DNA from 3 places in the Photobacterium sp. GB-72 genome. Region 2 is predicted to be linked to each of the others. Evidence: riboswitches for the same ligand, from Rfam matches in the RefSeq annotation. Region 2 holds a riboswitch; each other region holds the start of a gene.
The links. Region 2 has a riboswitch for lysine ahead of C9J40_RS02025 (Na+/H+ antiporter NhaC family protein). Riboswitches for the same ligand answer to the same signal wherever they lie in the genome.
Positions count from the first base shown of each region.

Region 1 (6,095 bases), on a different contig from region 2:
CCTTTGGCGAATATGATCTTGAAGCTGAAGAAATGGCGGAACATATCCGCGAGTGGGCGAAAAGTGGTTTTCTCAATATGGTGGGGGGGTGCTGTGGTACTACGCCAGAGCATATCCGCCACATGTATGAAGCGACTCAAAATCTTAAACCTCGCCAATTACCTGATATTCCTATTGCTTGCCGTTTATCAGGGTTAGAGCCGTTAACGATTGATGCTGATACCTTATTTATTAACGTTGGTGAACGTACCAATGTGACAGGCTCGGCTCGATTTAAGCGCTTAATCAAAGAAGAGCTTTATGATGAAGCATTAGAGGTTGCTCGTCAGCAAGTAGAGGCTGGGGCTCAAATCATCGATATTAATATGGATGAGGGGATGCTTGATGCGAAGGCTGCAATGGTACGCTTTTTAAACCTTTGTGCTACCGAGCCCGAAATATCAAAAGTGCCTATTATGGTCGATTCTTCTAAATGGGAAGTGTTAGAAGCAGGGCTTAAATGTGTACAAGGAAAGCCTGTTGTTAACTCTATCTCGATGAAGGAAGGTAAAGAAAACTTTATCACTCAAGCGAAATTACTTCGTCGTTATGGTGCAGCGATTATCGTAATGGCATTTGATGAAGTTGGTCAGGCGGATACTCGCGAACGTAAAATTGAAATTTGTACTAATGCTTATCGTGTGTTGGTTGATGAAGTCGGCTTTCCACCTGAAGATATTATTTTTGATCCTAATATTTTTGCTGTTGCGACAGGTATTGAAGAGCACAACAATTACGCCGTTGATTTTATTGAAGCGGTAGGGGATATCAAACGCACGCTGCCGTATGCCATGGTATCAGGCGGGGTGTCGAATGTTTCGTTCTCTTTCCGTGGTAACAATGCGGTACGTGAGGCTATTCACGCTGTTTTCCTGTATTACTGCTTTAAAAACGGTATGGACATGGGAATTGTTAACGCAGGTCAGCTTGCAATTTATGATGATCTGCCTGATGAATTACGCGATGCGGTTGAAGACGTTGTGCTTAATCGCCGTGATGATAGTACAGAGCGCTTATTAGACATTGCCGCTAAATACCGAGATAGCGGTAATGTTGAAGAAGATCGCAGCGCTGCAGAATGGCGCGGATGGCCAGTTGAAAAGCGTTTAGAGCATGCGCTAGTTAAAGGTATAACCGAATTTATTGTTGAAGATACTGAAGAATCTCGTCAGAAAGCCAGTAAACCACTCGAAGTGATCGAAGGGCCATTAATGGCTGGGATGAACGTTGTTGGTGATCTATTTGGTGAAGGTAAGATGTTCTTACCGCAAGTCGTAAAATCGGCTCGAGTCATGAAGCAAGCTGTTGCCTATTTAGAGCCGTATATTGATGCTGAAAAGCAGGCTGGACAAACCAACGGTAAAATACTTCTAGCAACCGTTAAAGGCGATGTTCACGATATTGGTAAGAATATAGTCGGCGTTGTACTGCAATGTAATAACTACGAGATTATCGATCTTGGAGTGATGGTGTCATGCGATAAAATTCTAAAAGTCGCCAAAGAAGAAAACGTCGATATTATTGGCTTGTCGGGTTTGATCACGCCATCGCTTGATGAAATGGTCCATGTTGCCAAAGAAATGGAGCGACAAGGATTTGATATCCCTTTGCTTATCGGTGGTGCAACAACTTCTAAAGCCCACACGGCGGTTAAGATTGAGCAAAACTACAATCAGCCAGTAGTGTATGTATCTAATGCATCACGCGCAGTAGGTGTTTGTTCTGCGTTATTGTCTGATGAACAAAAGCCAGCGTTTGTTGAGCGTTTAAACCAAGAGTACGATGTGGTACGTGAGCAACATGCGCGTAAGAAACCACGTACCGCACCTATTTCGTTAGAAGAAGCACGTGCTAATGCGGTTAATATTGATTGGCAAAATTATACGCCGCCAGTACCGAAAAAAGCCGGTGTTCACACCTTCACTGATTTCCCTGTAGCTGAAATTCGTAAGTATATCGATTGGACGCCATTTTTCATGACGTGGTCATTAAGTGGTAAATACCCAACGATTCTTCGTCATGAAGTTGTGGGTGAAGAAGCGACTAAGTTGTTTAATGATGCTAATAAAATCTTAGATGAGATCGAGAAAACAGGCATGATTAAAGCTAACGGTGTGTGTGGTTTATTCCCTGCCAATAATGTCGGTGATGATATTGAAGTGTACACAGACGATAGCCGAACTGATGTTTTAACTGTGCTGCATGGTTTACGTCAGCAAACCAAAAAGCCGAAAGGTCCTAACTATTGTTTATCTGACTATATTGCGCCTAAAGAGAGCGGCAAGGCTGATTGGATTGGCGCTTTTGCGGTAACAGGTGGGATTGGTGAATATGACATTGCTGAGCAATTTAAAGCAAAAGGTGATGATTACAATGCCATTATGGTACAGGCTGTTGCGGATCGATTAGCGGAAGCCTTTGCTGAATGTATGCATGAAATGGTACGTAAAGATATTTGGGGTTATGCAGCTGATGAAAATCTGAATAATGACGATTTGATCCGAGAAAAGTATCAAGGTATTCGTCCTGCACCTGGTTACGCCGCATGTCCTGAGCATACCGAAAAAGGTGCTATTTGGCAGTTACTTGATGCTGAGAAAAATACTGGCATGGTACTAACGGAAAGTTACGCAATGTGGCCTGGTGCTGCCGTTTCGGGATGGTATTTCTCACATCCTGATTCTCGTTACTTTGCGGTTGCTCAGATCCAGCAAGATCAGTTAGAAAGTTATGCTGATCGCAAAGGTTGGGATTTGATCGAAGCTGAGAAATGGTTAGGCCCAAATCTTTAATGCTTAATCAATCGTTAAAAAAGGCGCTCAATGCGCCTTTTTGTTTATCGGAACTTTATTTGGGTTAGTTAGAAAGAGCTTATTCCAACAAAGATGCGTGCAGTGTGCGAACCACGTCTTTAGCTTCATCTTCATTAATTAAGAAACATAAATTATGTGGGCTAGCACCGTAGCAAATCATACGAAGGTTATGATCTTCTAGCGCGCCAAAGATATCTTTTGCTGAGCCTTTCGTATCACTCATTTGGTTACCGATAAGTGCAACCAGTGATAGCCCTTGCTCGACGTCAACCACACATAATTGGCTTAATTCTTCAACGACTTGAAGCGGAAGCGTTGGCGCACCGCCACCCGTATCAGTTTGATCTAAGGTCAGTGAAACGCTGACCTCTGAGGTTGTGATGAGATCAACTGAGATTTTATGTTCAGCCAAGATACGAAAGACTTCGGCTAAAAAGCCATAAGCATGGAACATATTTAAGCTCGTGAGTGTCACCATGGTTTGGTTGGCACGTAATGCGAGTGCTCTAAATAGTGGCGCTTCTTCAACGGATTGTCGGATCCAAGTACCGCCTTGCTCCGGTGCTTTTGATGAACCAACAAATACAGGGATCTGTTGACGAACAGCTGGTACTAGAGTTGATGGGTGTAAAATTTTAGCACCAAAGTTTGCCATTTCAGAAGCTTCACTAAAACTGATCTCTTTGATCGGTTTAGCGGCTGATGTAATACGTGGATCGGTAGTGTATAAACCCGGTACGTCCGTCCAAATCTCTAATGTGCTAGCATTTACGGCTTCTGCGATTAAAGCGGCACTATAGTCACTTCCCCCACGACCAAGTGTTGTCGTAACACCCTGGCTGTTTGATCCAATAAAGCCCTGTGATACCACGATATTATTGTCTAATAGTGGTAATAATTGCTCAGTCGCTAATTGCTTAATTGTTTCTGGCTGTGGGATCGCTTTACCAAATTGATCATCAGTACGCATGATGGAACGAATATCTACACGTACAGCTGGGGCGTTTAGCTCGACTAATATTTGACTAAAAAGATGGGTTGAAAGCAGCTCGCCATGGCTAACAATTTGATCGGTCAATTGTGCAGAGGTTGTTGATGCCGCATGTTCAGCTAAGGTTGCGATGTTATCAAGTAGGCCGTAAATAGCGTCTTGAATATTTTCTGGGTGCTGAAGTTGATCAAGAACATCTTGGTGGGTTTGGGTCAGTGTCTGAATGCGCTGTTGGCGGGTCGTTGAATCGCTCACGCCATTGGCAAGTTCTACCAGAATATTCGTGACACCAGAGCAGGCGCTGATTAACACAATTTTAGTGTCTGGATTAGCAATAACAATGGCAGCACTTCGGCTCATTGCGGTGTAATCAGCAACACTGGTACCGCCAAATTTTGCGACAGTGAGTGAATCTGAATGTGTTGCAGCCTTGTCCATAATTAATTTCTCCCTAAATAGTAAACACATCACAAGGTAGGCTATTTTTTCGGGAGTATTCCCGACATCCTGTCAGGAGAGCATAAGAGGTGAATAGTCACTCACCCAGAAGCTCCCCACCAATGTCAATCATTGACCTTGGTGACAGCTAGAAGGATTCAACCTTCATAGCCGATATAACTCATCCCCTAATCAGTTATACCTCGGCGTTACTCTCCCTCTCATAATGGCGATTGGATGGGGTCCTGTCATTATGATACCTAGGTAACGCTCCTCTTCCGTTTTAAGTCGTACTGTTTGAATAATAAGTGCTTGAATAAAATATCATCTTATTGAATAAGATTCATCACCCTGTTGTCAAATGGAATATGACAATTTATTTACATATGATATTTCGTCAATGTGTGTCATGGGATCGGTATAGGTCGCTTGCACCAATGAAAGGGCTCTAATACTCTAAAATAGATAGCAACGCGTTCCACATAAAAATATCGACAGGGACAATGACTTTACGGAGCAAAAGAATGACAATTACCAGCTTTATCCCACCGCATCGAACCCTCATGGGGCCGGGACCATCAGATATTTATCCGCAAGTATTACAAGCGCTTAGTCGTCCTACGGTAGGGCACCTTGATCCATTATTTATCGGTATGATGGATGAATTAAAACAATTGTTGCAATATGCCTTTCAAACCCAAAATGCCTTTACTATCGCTGTTTCAGCGCCAGGTAGTGCAGGAATGGAAGCCTGCTTTGTTAATCTCGTTGAAGCTGGGGATAAAGTACTAGTTTGCCGTAATGGCGTTTTCGGGGAACGGATGCGGGAAAATGTCGAGCGTTGTGGTGGTGTTGCTATCGTTGTGGATAACGAATGGGGGGCGGCGGTTGATCCTGATTTAGTGGATCAAGCGTTACAAAACGATCCTGAAATTAAAATTGTTGCTTTTGTACATGCCGAAACCTCAACCGGCGCATTGAGTGATGCGAAAACATTGGCGGAAATTGCCCGTAAACATGATTGCTTAACGATTGTTGATGCGGTGACATCACTTGGTGGTGTTCCTTTGCTGGTGGACGAGTGGCAATTAGATGCGGTTTATTCAGGTAGCCAAAAGTGTTTGTCCTGCACGCCGGGGTTATCGCCATTAACGTTTTCTCAAAAGGCGATTGATAAGATCCAACGACGTAAAACCAAAGTACAAAGCTGGTTTTTAGATCAAAGTTTGGTGCTAGGTTATTGGAGTGGTGAAGGTAAGCGTTGCTATCACCATACTGCACCTGTAAACAGTTTATATGCGTTGCATGAAGCCTTGGTATTATTGCAAAACGAAGGGTTAGAAAATGCATGGCAGCGCCATCGAAATGTCCATGAAGAGCTTAAAGCAGGGCTTGAAAAGCTTGGGATCCAATTTGTGGTAGAAGAAATGTCACGTTTGCCCCAACTCAATGTGGTTTATATCCCTGAAGGCGTTGATGATGCTGAGGTACGTAATGAGTTGCTGCAACGTTACAACTTGGAAATCGGAGCAGGTTTAGGTGCGTTGGCAGGTAAAGCGTGGCGTATCGGTTTGATGGGCTATGGTGCGAGAAGTGAAAATGTTGCGCTGTGCTTAAAAGCGCTAGAAACCACATTGAAGTAATTTATTGATGAGTAAATAAAAATGGCTACCAATTGGGTAGCCATTTTTTATAGTTATTTAGCAGCAGACGTTGCCTTTGCTTCGCTGTTTTGCTGCTCAAAATTTAAAGATGGGAATAAGAACAGCGCTTCATCTCTGATTTGTGATGCTTGCTCTTTATTGCCGAGGGCA
Region 1 covers NZ_PYNV01000004.1:3,861-9,955, forward strand. Annotated here, with positions in the region: gene metH (methionine synthase) at 1-2,831, shown strand, start outside; gene lysC (lysine-sensitive aspartokinase 3) at 2,911-4,281, opposite strand; lysine riboswitch at 4,383-4,567, opposite strand; gene C9J40_RS06670 (alanine--glyoxylate aminotransferase family protein) at 4,806-5,924, shown strand; gene C9J40_RS06675 (PglL family O-oligosaccharyltransferase) at 5,978-6,095, opposite strand, start outside.
Region 1: it holds a riboswitch for lysine, as region 2 does, so the genes downstream of both, lysC (lysine-sensitive aspartokinase 3) here and C9J40_RS02025 (Na+/H+ antiporter NhaC family protein) in region 2, are expected to answer to the same signal.

Region 2 (6,095 bases):
ACCGCAATTTGTTATGGTGATAAAGTTAGAAGGAAGAAAGTTAGCCTTGGCCGATGTTGAAAAAGTAAAAGAAGCATTAAAGACCGTTGGTTTCTATCTTCAAGTTCCACCGCCAGTAACAAATTTATTGGATCAATATAAAGCCGAGAAAGCCGGCAGAGCTAATTAAGGTTATTATGCATAAGCGTTTTATATCGGCCGTTGTGGCCTTAGGACTAGGGATTTCCTCAACAGCTTTTGCTGCTGATGAAGGGTTTAACGCATATATAAATAAATTAAAAGCAGAAGCGCGTAGTAATGGTATTTCTGAGCCTATTCTCGATTCAGCTTTTAAAGGCATTACATTTACTCATCGTGCAGTAAAAGCAGATAAAAACCAACCTGAGAAAAAGTTAACATTAGATCAATATATTCCACGCGCTGTACCTGACTGGAAAGTAAAACAAGCACGTCGTTTATATCAAGAGAATAAAACAACATTAGATCGGATAGGTAAAGAATACGGCGTACAACCACGTTTTATTGTTGCGTTGTGGGGGGTTGAAAGTAACTTTGGTAAATTACAAGGTAATTACCATGTTGTTGAAGCATTAACCACGTTGGCTTATGAAGGTCGTCGTGAAGCATTATTTCGTAAACAAGTGATGGCGGCATTACAAATCCTTCAAGAAGGACATATTACGATTGATGAGATGAAAGGATCATGGGCAGGGGCGATGGGTCAATGCCAATTTATGCCAACATCTTATTTAACCTTTGCGGTTGATGGTAATAATGATGGTAAAGCTGATATTTGGAATACTAAAGCGGATGTTTTTGCATCTGCAGCGAATTACCTAAAAAAATCAGGTTGGAATGATAAATATACTTGGGGACGTCAAGTTAAGATCCCATCATCATTATCGCCCGATTTAAAAGGTACGGGTGTAGAAAAAACCAAAACACTAGCACAATGGCAAACACTCGGTGTTCGTACTATGAGTGGTGGGAATTTACCCAAAGAAGACATTGATGCATGGTTAATTCAACCTGATGACGAACATGGGCGTGCTTACCTTGTTTATGGTAATTACCAAACATTAATGAAATGGAATCGTTCTCATTATTTTGCTTTAGCTGTCAGCCATCTTGCTGATCGTATCTAATAGCTATAACCAATAATAAAAGGTTATCTGTATTGAAAGTCAGGCACTACTGCCTGACTTTTTATTTTGATATGTGTTTTCTATATTTAAAAGCGAATAAATATTTGCCTAGACATATCTTTAAGCAATTCGAAAACAGCGTTGTTTAGATTGATGTCTATAATTCTTGGTTCATGACAGTATAAAAAAAGCCCAACTAAGTTGAGCTTTCTAAATATATGGTAGGAAATGAAATTAGATTTCAAATTCTTCTAAAGATTTACCATTTTCAAGTGCTTGCTTAAGCGCGCTTGGTGTACGGCCTTGGCCTGTCCACGTTTTTTCTTCACCGTTTTCATCGATGAATTTATATTTAGCTGGACGTGCAGCACGTTTTGCTTTTGGTGCTTTTGAAAGGCTTGCTAACAATTCTTCAGGGTCGATACCATCAGCTAATAGCATTTCACGGTATTGAGCTAGTTTTTCATTACGCTCATTTTCTTTTGCTTGTTCTTCTTCTTCAGCTTCAGCACGTTCTTGAACAACGGTAGTTAATTTCTCTAAAGCTTCTTCTAGTTGCTCTAAAGTATATTCACGAGAAAGTGCACGAAGACTACGAAGGTTTAAAAGTGCTTTCATTGCATCAGACATTTTTATATTTCCTGTTATTTTTAACTAACTGTAAATAATAATAGCAGTGTCGAATCATTTATTACAATAGTAATGCTTTTATTCATTATGTCAAAACACTTTAAACATTCTTTATTGTTAATTGTTAATAATAGCGATATTCGTATTTTTATAAAAATACGAATATCGGATTTATGCTTAATAGATGTTTAAATGGTTACAAAATGAAACATATCTGCTCGTAGGTTCATAATATTTAATGAGTGAAGCTATACTTAGATAAGATTATATTTATAAAGCAATGTTATTTTTTCTGTTGTTAAATGTTTCATGTGATGTTGTTGCAAATAATGAAACATTACGTAGAATAATCGCAACCTTGATGTAAGGTAGAGGCGCGTTATCTAATAGTAATTAACAAGAGGGTGAAACCAATGACGGTTAATGAAAGGAGCTAATGCCGAAGTAAGAGTGACGTCAAATCCTTTTTCTGGGGTTGTATTGAATAAGTGCAACACTGCCATAGTATATAATCATATTCACTATGGAGCGCTACTGTGAAAAGAGAAGAGCCAAGACGTTCTTCAAATATGGTTAACCGCCATGTTATCCAGTAGATCTCCAACCTAATTCGGTTGTCTTTGAGATCATGAATTTAGTAGATTACTCCCATTCATTAGTATCCATTATTCCTCCTATTGTTGCGTTAGGGTTAGCGATACTTTCTCGGCGTGTGTTAGTTTCTCTTGGTGCGGGTATCGTATTAGGAGCACTTTACTTAAATGACTTTTCATTTAACCATTCAGCTTCTTATTTAGGAGGCACTATACAAAACTTATTCATATCTGATGGTGGTATTAATACCTGGAATATGAGTATTGTTTTATTCCTCATTATATTAGGCATGACGACAGCATTGTTAACATTGTCTGGTGGTACTCGTGCATTTGCTGCATGGGCACAAACAAAAATTAAAACGAAAAGGGGCGCGAAACTGCTTGCTGCCTTTTTAGGCGTGTTTATTTTTGTTGATGATTACTTTAATAGTTTAGCGGTGGGTTCTATCGCTCGTCCTGTAACGGATCGCTATTATGTATCTCGTTCTAAATTGGCTTATATATTGGATTCAACAGCCGCTCCAATGTGCGTTCTAATGCCGGCATCGAGTTGGGGTGCGTATATAATTACGTTAATTGGCGGTATTTTAGTTACGCATGGAGTAACAGAATATACACCTTTAAGTGCCTTTTTAACGCTAGCGCCAATGAACTTCTATGCTATTTTTGCTTTAGCTATGGTTTTTGTTGTGTCTTGGTTCCAATGGGATATTGGACCAATGAAAAAACATGAGATGGCAGCAATGCATGGCCGTGGTTTTGATGAAGGCGGTGATGTTGATGAACAAGCAAAAGATTTAACTGACGAATTAGAAATTGTTGAAAGTACGAAAGGTAAAGTTGGCGATTTAATTTGGCCGATTGTTATTTTAATATTTGCCACGTTCTTTTTTATGGTTTTTACAGGCTATCAAGCATTAGCAGCAGATGGTAAATCTTTTGCTCTGCTAGGTGCGTTTGAAAATACTGATGTCGGTAAGTCACTTTGTCTTGGTGGTTTATTTGGCTTAGTTGCTGCGATTATTCCAGTCATTCGCCAGCGTATTGCATTTAATGAAGTTATTCGCACATTATGGATTGGTGCTAAATCCATGTTTGGTGCGATTTTAATTTTATTATTCGCGTGGAGTATTGGTAGCGTTATTGGTGATATGAAAACGGGTCAATATTTATCAACCCTTGTACAAGGGAATATTAACCCTATGTTATTACCGATGATCTTATTTTTATTATCAGGCGTGATGGCATTTTCTACAGGTACGTCGTGGGGCACGTTTGGCATTATGTTACCTATAGCTGGTGATTTAGCTGGGGCAACCGATATTACCTTGATGTTACCAATGCTAGCGGGAGTATTAGCAGGCTCTGTATTTGGTGATCACTGTTCACCGATTTCAGATACTACAATATTGTCTTCAACGGGGGCACGTTGCCATCATATTGATCATGTCGCAACGCAACTTCCTTACGCAGTTTCTGTCGCCTTTGTTTCTACTATTGGCTTCCTTGTGCTAGGTATGACTGATTCATTACCCGTAGCCTTCATCGCGGCTATAATTACTTTTATTATGGTTTGTGTGTTGTTTGCTTGGTTATCACGACGTACTTATGTCCCAACAGTAAAAAGCTGATTTTATCTCTGTTCTTTTAAGCCCATACACTTTTCATGAAAAAGAGTATGGGCTTTTTTGTAACTAATGTGTACTTGTTAAGTCTATCACTTTTCATTGTGAGTGAATTTCTGTAGCATCGGCGCAGTTTTTTTAAACCAATCGTATTACTAGGGAATCCTCATGGCCCAAATGTATTTCTATTACTCTGCAATGAATGCAGGGAAATCGACCACATTATTGCAATCCTCGTTTAATTATCGCGAAAGAGGAATGACCCCCGTTATTTTTACTGCTGCGATTGATGATCGCTTTGGTGTGGGTAAAGTCAGCTCTCGTATTGGTTTAGAAGAAGAGGCTGAGTTATTTAATGCAGAAGATGATTTATTCGAACGATTAAAAGCGTTATCAGATAAAGGTAAAATTGATTGCGTATTAATTGATGAATGCCAGTTCTTATCTAAAGCGCAGGTGTATCAATTAACGGAAGTGGTCGATAAACTCGATATTCCGGTTTTATGTTACGGCTTACGTACAGACTTCTTAGGTGAACTTTTTGAAGGGAGTCGTTACTTATTATCGTGGGCGGATAAGTTAGTTGAATTAAAAACAATTTGTCACTGTGGTCGCAAAGCAAACATGGTGATCCGTCAAGATGAAACCGGTCGTGCTATTGCTGATGGTGAACAAGTTGAAATTGGTGGCAACGCACGTTACGTATCAGTATGTCGATTACATTATAAAGAGGCATTAGGTCGTTAATTATTTAATGATAATAGGGATAGTCCTCTTTATCTTATCCAGGTAATTATTGCGAAACAAAAAGCCAGCTTATTTAGCTGGCTTTTTCATCGTAACTGACGATTGAATTATTTCTTATTATGACGCTCTTGCAGTTTATTCGTCACATCTGACAGTGATAAACCTTGATCTTGAAGTAGGACAAGCAGGTGATAGATCAAATCCGCTGATTCACATACTAATTCCGCTTTGTCACCCGACGTTGCCGCAAGCGCGACTTCAACACCTTCTTCGCCCACTTTTTGCGATATACGCTTGGTGCCACGGGCGTAGAGGCTAGCTGTGTAGGAAGACTCAGGATCTGCACCTTTACGACTCGCCAAGAGCTGCTCAAGTTGATGAAGAAAAACCAGTGACGGTGGCTGAGCATCACTTTTATCAGAATCAAAACAGGTGGTCGTGTTTAAGTGGCACGTTGGACCAATTGGATCGACGTGTACTAATAAGGTGTCTTGGTCACAATCAAGCTGAATACTTTTAAGTTGCAGTACATTGCCTGATGTTTCACCTTTCGTCCACAGCCGCTCTTTGGTGCGAGACCAGAAAGTGACTTGTTTAGTATCAAGTGTCTTTTGAAGCGCATCTTCGTTCATGTAGCCAAGCATTAGCACTTGACCACTGGCATTATCTTGAACAATAGCAGGGATCAGTCCGGCTACTTTTTCCCAATTGATTTTGGTTAATAAACTCATAGTCGGATCTCCACATTTTGCGTTTTCAGAAATTGCTTTAACTCACCAATGTTGATGATTTGTTTATGGAAAACAGAGGCAGCTAAGGCGCCGTCTACATTCGCAAGCTTAAAGGCATCGCTAAAGTGCTGCATTTCACCCGCACCACCAGAAGCAATTAAAGGCACGTCACATACACTGCGTACCATGTTGAGTTGCTCTAAGTCGTAACCATTACGTACGCCATCTTGGTTCATCATGTTCAGTACGATTTCACCCGCGCCACGACGTTGAACTTCTTCAACCCAATCACGTGTTTGCCATTGGGTAGCTTTGGTACGCTTTTCATCACCAGTAAATTGGTATACCTGATATTGACCTGTTTCAGCGTCAAAATAGGAATCAATACCGACAACGATACATTGCACACCGAACTTATCCGCCAATGTGGTGATTAATGTTGGATCTGCCAGCGCTGGTGAATTGATAGAGACTTTATCTGCACCAAATTGAAGAATACGGCTCGCATCGTCAGCAGATTTAATCCCACCTGCGACACAGAATGGAATATCAATCACTTCTGCAACGCGAGATACCCAGCTTTTATCAACAACACGACCGTCACTTGATGCGGTAATATCG
Region 2 covers NZ_PYNV01000001.1:467,060-473,154, reverse strand. Annotated here, with positions in the region: gene C9J40_RS02040 (YcgL domain-containing protein) at 1-169, shown strand, start outside; gene C9J40_RS02035 (lytic transglycosylase domain-containing protein) at 177-1,145, shown strand; gene C9J40_RS02030 (H-NS family nucleoid-associated regulatory protein) at 1,380-1,775, opposite strand; lysine riboswitch at 2,137-2,317, shown strand; gene C9J40_RS02025 (Na+/H+ antiporter NhaC family protein) at 2,404-4,002, shown strand; gene C9J40_RS02020 (thymidine kinase) at 4,165-4,743, shown strand; gene hisIE (bifunctional phosphoribosyl-AMP cyclohydrolase/phosphoribosyl-ATP diphosphatase HisIE) at 4,851-5,474, opposite strand; gene hisF (imidazole glycerol phosphate synthase subunit HisF) at 5,471-6,095, opposite strand, start outside.

Region 3 (6,095 bases), on a different contig from region 2:
ATTATCGCTGCCGTTTTTTTGGTGCTCTATCCTGGCATGGGAAACTGGCAAGGACTCATGAAGTGGCAATCAAGTAGTGAAGCGGCTTCAACCTCTACTACTTCATTAGCCAAACAAATTAGCCAAGTACCTAATAGTGATACATCATTTCAAGCATTAAGTACCTCGCCTGAAATTGTGGTCGCTGGGCGTGCTTTATTTCAAACCCATTGTGCGGCTTGTCATTTAAATCAAGCACAAGGTCAGCTTCATTTCCCTAATTTAAGTGATACCGTTTGGCTTTATGGTGGTAGTGATGAGGCGATCCATCATTCGATTGTTAAAGGTCGTAACGGAGTCATGGCTGGTTGGAAAGATATTCTGACTGAAGAAGAAATTGAGAATGTTTCATATTATGTCGCTTCACTTGAAAAAAATCGCATTATCTCAGAGCCAGCGGTCAAGCTTGAACTCGGTAAAACCGTATTTGATGCTAACTGTACGGCTTGTCATGGCAGTAATGCAAAAGGTAATACTGCGATTGGTGCGCCAAATCTAACCGATAATATCTGGCTTCACGATGGCAGCGTTGAAGGTATTATTTCAACGGTAAAATATGGCTTGAACAATCTCATGCCTGCTTTTGAAGAGCAACTCAGCGATAGCGAAATTCAAGCATTAGGGGCTTATATTCGCCACCAAGGAAATAGACAAAACGAGAAACTCGCAGCACTTGATCCGGATATGGTTAGTAAAGGGCAATACCTTGCTTATGCAGGAGATTGTATTGCTTGTCACACTGGTGAAGGTGGCGAACCATTTGGTGGCGGTTTAGGATTTTTAACGCCATTTGGCACGCTTTATTCTACCAATATTTCAGCACATCCAACCTATGGTATTGGGGATTACACCTACGATGAATTTTATGATGCGCTACATAAAGGTAAAGGCAAACATGGCTACCTATATCCAGCGATGCCCTACTCGTCTTATCAATATGTGACAGATGAAGACACCCAAGCACTTTGGGCTTACATGCAATCGCTTAATTTTGTGAATACTCGTAATGAAGAAAACAAGATGATGTTCCCAAGTAATATCCGGTTAGGACTACTTGGTTGGAATATTGCCTTTCTTAATACCGACCCTTTGCAATACCCAGCAGATGCCACCGAACAATGGAAACGGGGTAAATATTTAACCATGGGGTTAGGCCATTGTTCGGAATGTCATACTCCACGTAACGTTGCACAAGCCTTGATAGAAAAAGAGCTATTCCAAGGTAATTTGATTGATGGCTGGAAAGCCCCAAATATTACCGCAACAGAGCTATATCAAGATCGTTGGGATGTAAAAACACTAACCGACTTTTTAAAAACGGGTCATTCAGATAAAGGAACCGCATTTGGTGGTATGGCGGAAGTGGTACAAAACAGTACCCGTTTCTTGACAGAACAAGACGTCGCAGCCATTGCGGAATACTTGATCACTGGCGATAAATATAACGAGTTAGATAGCTCGGTTCCTCAGCTTAACCCACCAGGCTTTGGTGACTTGGTGCCAGCCAATGTTGATATTCAAACCGTTGAGCTAAAACCGTTAAGTAGCAACGATCCTGAAAACGAAGCCAAACTATATGGTGTGTATGTGCAAACCTGTGGTGCATGCCATGGTAAAGACGGTAAAGGTAGGAAAGGGATCGCCCCTACGCTGCTTAACAACGGGATAATTATGCACAGTGATCCTTACGATACGATTGCCGTTACCATTCGTGGTTTATCGCCAAACTTCATGGAACAAGACAGTAACTTTATGCCTATGAGTAGCTTTAACTCGGTGCTCAGTGATGCCAACCTTGCGAAATTAATTAGCTTTGTCCGCGATAAGTTAGGTGATAGAACTGTACCTGTTACACCACAAGAAGTAGCAGAGGTAAGAAAAGATTTAATTAAAGGTGGCTATGCTGGGAATATACACTCCATGACAACACCAGAACAAAATCAGCCCAATAGCATAACAGAATGAGCGATTATCTAAATGGAATATATCGCTACTAATTGGTTAACATGCCATCAACAGTAACAATATTTACAATTAATATGCATTTTCTGTCTGCTTTTTATTGCCTAAGCAAAATTAATAGGTATCATCAAATTTCAATCCTTTGAGTAGAGGCGCGCTGCCTAAAAGTATCCGGATGGAGGGTGACACCTTTGAAGTCTGGGGAAAGGAGTCGGCGCCGAAGTGTTTGTTGTGTCGTCAACAATCGCTGGGTCTGCATTAAATAAGTGCAGAACTGCCATAGTTATTTTGTCTATGGAGCGCTACCCTAAGGGATACGAAGAAGTATTTTTTCTCCTGAAATCTGTTTCTCTATCCTTTCGGTAGATCTCCACCTAATATAGGTGTTTAAGAGATCCATGAATCTAGTTCAATATTCTGACTCCCTGCTATCTGTTGTACCACCCTTACTGGCGGTTGTTTTAGCAATCACTACACGACGTGTATTGTTATCACTTGGCCTTGGTATTGTTGCAGGCGCAATCCTTCTTAATGATTACAGCCCTTTAGCGGCGCTTCAATATATCGTAAATAAAGTTGTAGGCCTTGTTTGGGCAGACGGTGCTGTAAATAGCGGTAACGTTAATATGATCATCTTTATGCTTTTGCTCGGTGGTTTGATCAGCTTAATGACGGCAACAGGTGCCACTAAAGCATTTGCTGAATGGGGTGTTCGTCGCTGTAAAGATCGCCGTAGCGCAAATATGCTAACGGGTTTAATGGTTTTTGCTTTCTTTATTGATGACTTTTTCCATAGCTTATCTGTGGGGCCTATTTGTCGCCCAGTAACAGATCGCTTCAATATCTCACGTGCAAAGCTTGCTTATTTACTTGATTCAACGGCTGCACCTGTTTGTGTTATCACGCCAATTTCTTCTTGGGGTGCTTACATTATTGCTATTCTTAGCGGTATTTTAGTAACAAACCATATTACCGATATCAGTGCTATTTCATTGTTTGTTCAAATGATCCCAATGAACTTATACGCCGTGTTTACGCTATTAATGGTTATCGTTGTTATTTTCTTCCAACTTAACATTGGTCCAATGCGTCAACACGAAGCATGGGCAGAAGAAGGTAAGCTATGGGATGAATCTAAAGGCCACCCTAAAGGTTTAGAGATCACGACTGAGTCTGAAGGCCAAGGTACTATGATTGATATGGTATTGCCTATTCTGACACTGACAGTCTCAAGCGTTATCTTTATGATCATCAGTGGTGCTGAAGTATTAAGCGCAAAAGGCGAGGCTTTTAGCTTAATTGCTTCTTTAGAGCATACCGATCTAGGTGCTTCATTGGTTAATGCATCTTTATGTAGCCTAGCTGTTTCTATTCTTCTAGCTTTACGTTTAAAGCTGCCACGTAAGACTTGGTTAACTGCGGCACCTCAAGGTGTACAAGCGATGATCCCTGCAATCATTATTCTACTTTTTGCATGGACGATCGGTACTGTTGTGAGTGATATGTCTACAGGCCAATACCTAGCCTCTTTAACAAAAGGGGGGTTCCCAACGGAATTACTACCAGCATTAGTCTTCATCCTTTCATGTGCAATGTCATTTGCGACAGGTACAAGCTGGGGCACGTTCGGTATTATGTTGCCACTTGCTGGTGATATGGCGGTAGCAAGTGATGCTCACCTATTAATGCCGATGTTATCTGCAGTACTTGCAGGTTCGGTATTTGGTGATCACAGCTCACCTATTTCAAGCACAAGTATCTTGTCTGCAACAGGTGCAGGTAGTCACCATATGGATCACGTTATGACTCAGCTTCCTTATGCTATTACTGTCGCTTTTGGCGCACTATTAGGTTATTTGGCAATGGGTATCTTATCTTCAACAATTGCGGGTATTGCAGTAAGCTCTGTTTGGTTCCTTGCATGTTGTACGATTCACCTACGTCGTCATAAGAAACAACTGCAAGCGGTAACAGCATAAATAAATACATTAATATTAGATCATAAAATCTAATAATCCCCGTTCGTTTTAATACGCATTTGCTTTATGCTAAGTATTAGACAACGGGGATTTTTTTGTATAAAAGCTAGGAAATAGAATGGAATACTTACATACCATGGTACGAGTGAGCAACTTAGATGCTTCACTGGATTTTTACTGTAACAAGCTTGGTTTGGTAGAAATTCGACGAAAAGAAAGCGAACGTGGACGTTTTACTCTCGTATTTTTAGCTGCACCTAATCAGGCAGAAACGGCAAAAGAAACACAATCGCCTTTATTAGAACTAACTTATAACTGGGATCCAGAATCGTACACTGGTGGCCGTAATTTTGGTCACCTCGCTTTTGCCGTCGATAATATTTACGATTTATGTGCTCATTTACAAAATAATGGTGTTGTCATTAATCGCCCACCCCGTGATGGACATATGGCATTTGTTCGTTCACCTGATGGCATTTCGATTGAACTGCTACAAAAAGGTGACGCACTAGAACCCGCTGAACCTTGGGCTTCGATGCAAAACCAAGGTGAATGGTAAGAAATAGCTTTTGTTTGTCGGTATTATTTTATTCGATAATACCGACAGTTATAGAGCCTTTAAAGCACAATAATGCCAAGTTGACTTAGTAATTGCTCTTGTTGCCAGTCGCAAATTTTTACACCGTTCAAATTCACACGTCGAATATCAACCCCCTCTAAATCCACATGACAAAGATCTGCGTCTTCTACAACGCATTGACCCCACTGTTCAGAGGAAAACTCACCGCGACTTAAGTCAGATCCTTTAAACGATGTTGCCAACAAATTAGCCCCATTCCATCGGTTTTCAAACAGTTCGCACTGCTCTAATTTTATGTCTTCGAAATTGCTATAACGTAAATTGCAGCCAGTGATAAATGCCGAGCAAAAGAAAGTGTTATGGGTAATATAATTTGCAAAAGAAGCATATTGAAAATCAACGCCTTGGAGATTAGATTGTCGCATTTCTATGCCAAAACACTGCGCATTACGAAAACTAGCCATTGACAAATTACACTGCTTAAAACTCGCATCTTTGAGCTTTGAATAGGAAAAATCACAGCCTTTGTCATCCCCCACATCAATAAAATTACAGTTGATAAAACTCGCTTCAACTAAATTTGCACGTGAGAAATCACAACGATAAAACTGACAACTTTCAAAAATAGCTTCGGACAATTCTTGTTTAGAAAAGCTTTCATCTTGATAGCACTGACCTACAACATGCATACATTATCTCTTCTATTACTCTGCGACTGATCAAAAAAAAGCGCAATTACTGATTGCTCAATAATAGCGCTTTCTCAATCTATTAGAACTTATTATTTAATTACTTATGAACATCACAATTCGAAGCTACTGATGATACTTGTTTTACATCTTTAACATCATAAGTATTCTGTAGGCTATGGAAAACAGTCGCATTGTAGTAATCACCATTTTCAATACTAAATGTAATTGAGTAGTTCATACCTGCAACCACTTGCTGTGTTACATGATAGATTTCACCGAGCTGATGCTCACCAGGGATTGCTTTAACGGCGTCTTTTGCTGCTTGTTCCACTTCAGGTGTTATGTCACCTTGTGCCCAACCACCAACGATTGCGTGAGAAAAATTACAACTTTCTTGCATATTCGCCTCATTCGAAGTTACGTCTTTTGCAGAATTACATGCAACTAATGTAACTGAGCTTAAAGCAATGAGTAAAACTTTCTTATTCATCATCAAATCCTAATTCACATTTTCTGCATATATATCAACAGAAAACATGATTAAGTGCAAATATACTTTATTCGAACGGTGATTTATTGCTATAAGTAATGATATAAAGCAATTATATTTGCATTTTTATATGACATACTTGCGATAAGATTGCTGATTAATATCTTCAATCTCGACTGTGACGCAAATATCATTCTGAAACATTGCTGCCACTTGGTGCAAGATGACTTCCGATAGATTATCTTTTTGCTTTGGATCTCTACCTGGAAGTACCCTTACGGTAATATGAACGAAAGGCTTTTCGGTTGTCCCTGTACGATATAACTCATAAGGTATGGCACGGGTTTTTATAT
Region 3 covers NZ_PYNV01000009.1:36,944-43,038, reverse strand. Annotated here, with positions in the region: gene ccoP (cytochrome-c oxidase, cbb3-type subunit III) at 1-2,004, shown strand, start outside; lysine riboswitch at 2,141-2,314, shown strand; gene C9J40_RS11545 (Na+/H+ antiporter NhaC family protein) at 2,400-3,980, shown strand; gene C9J40_RS11540 (VOC family protein) at 4,099-4,539, shown strand; gene C9J40_RS11535 (Qnr family pentapeptide repeat protein) at 4,599-5,249, opposite strand; gene C9J40_RS11530 (cystatin domain-containing protein) at 5,350-5,742, opposite strand; gene C9J40_RS11525 (5-carboxymethyl-2-hydroxymuconate Delta-isomerase) at 5,869-6,095, opposite strand, start outside.
Region 3: it holds a riboswitch for lysine, as region 2 does, so the genes downstream of both, C9J40_RS11545 (Na+/H+ antiporter NhaC family protein) here and C9J40_RS02025 (Na+/H+ antiporter NhaC family protein) in region 2, are expected to answer to the same signal.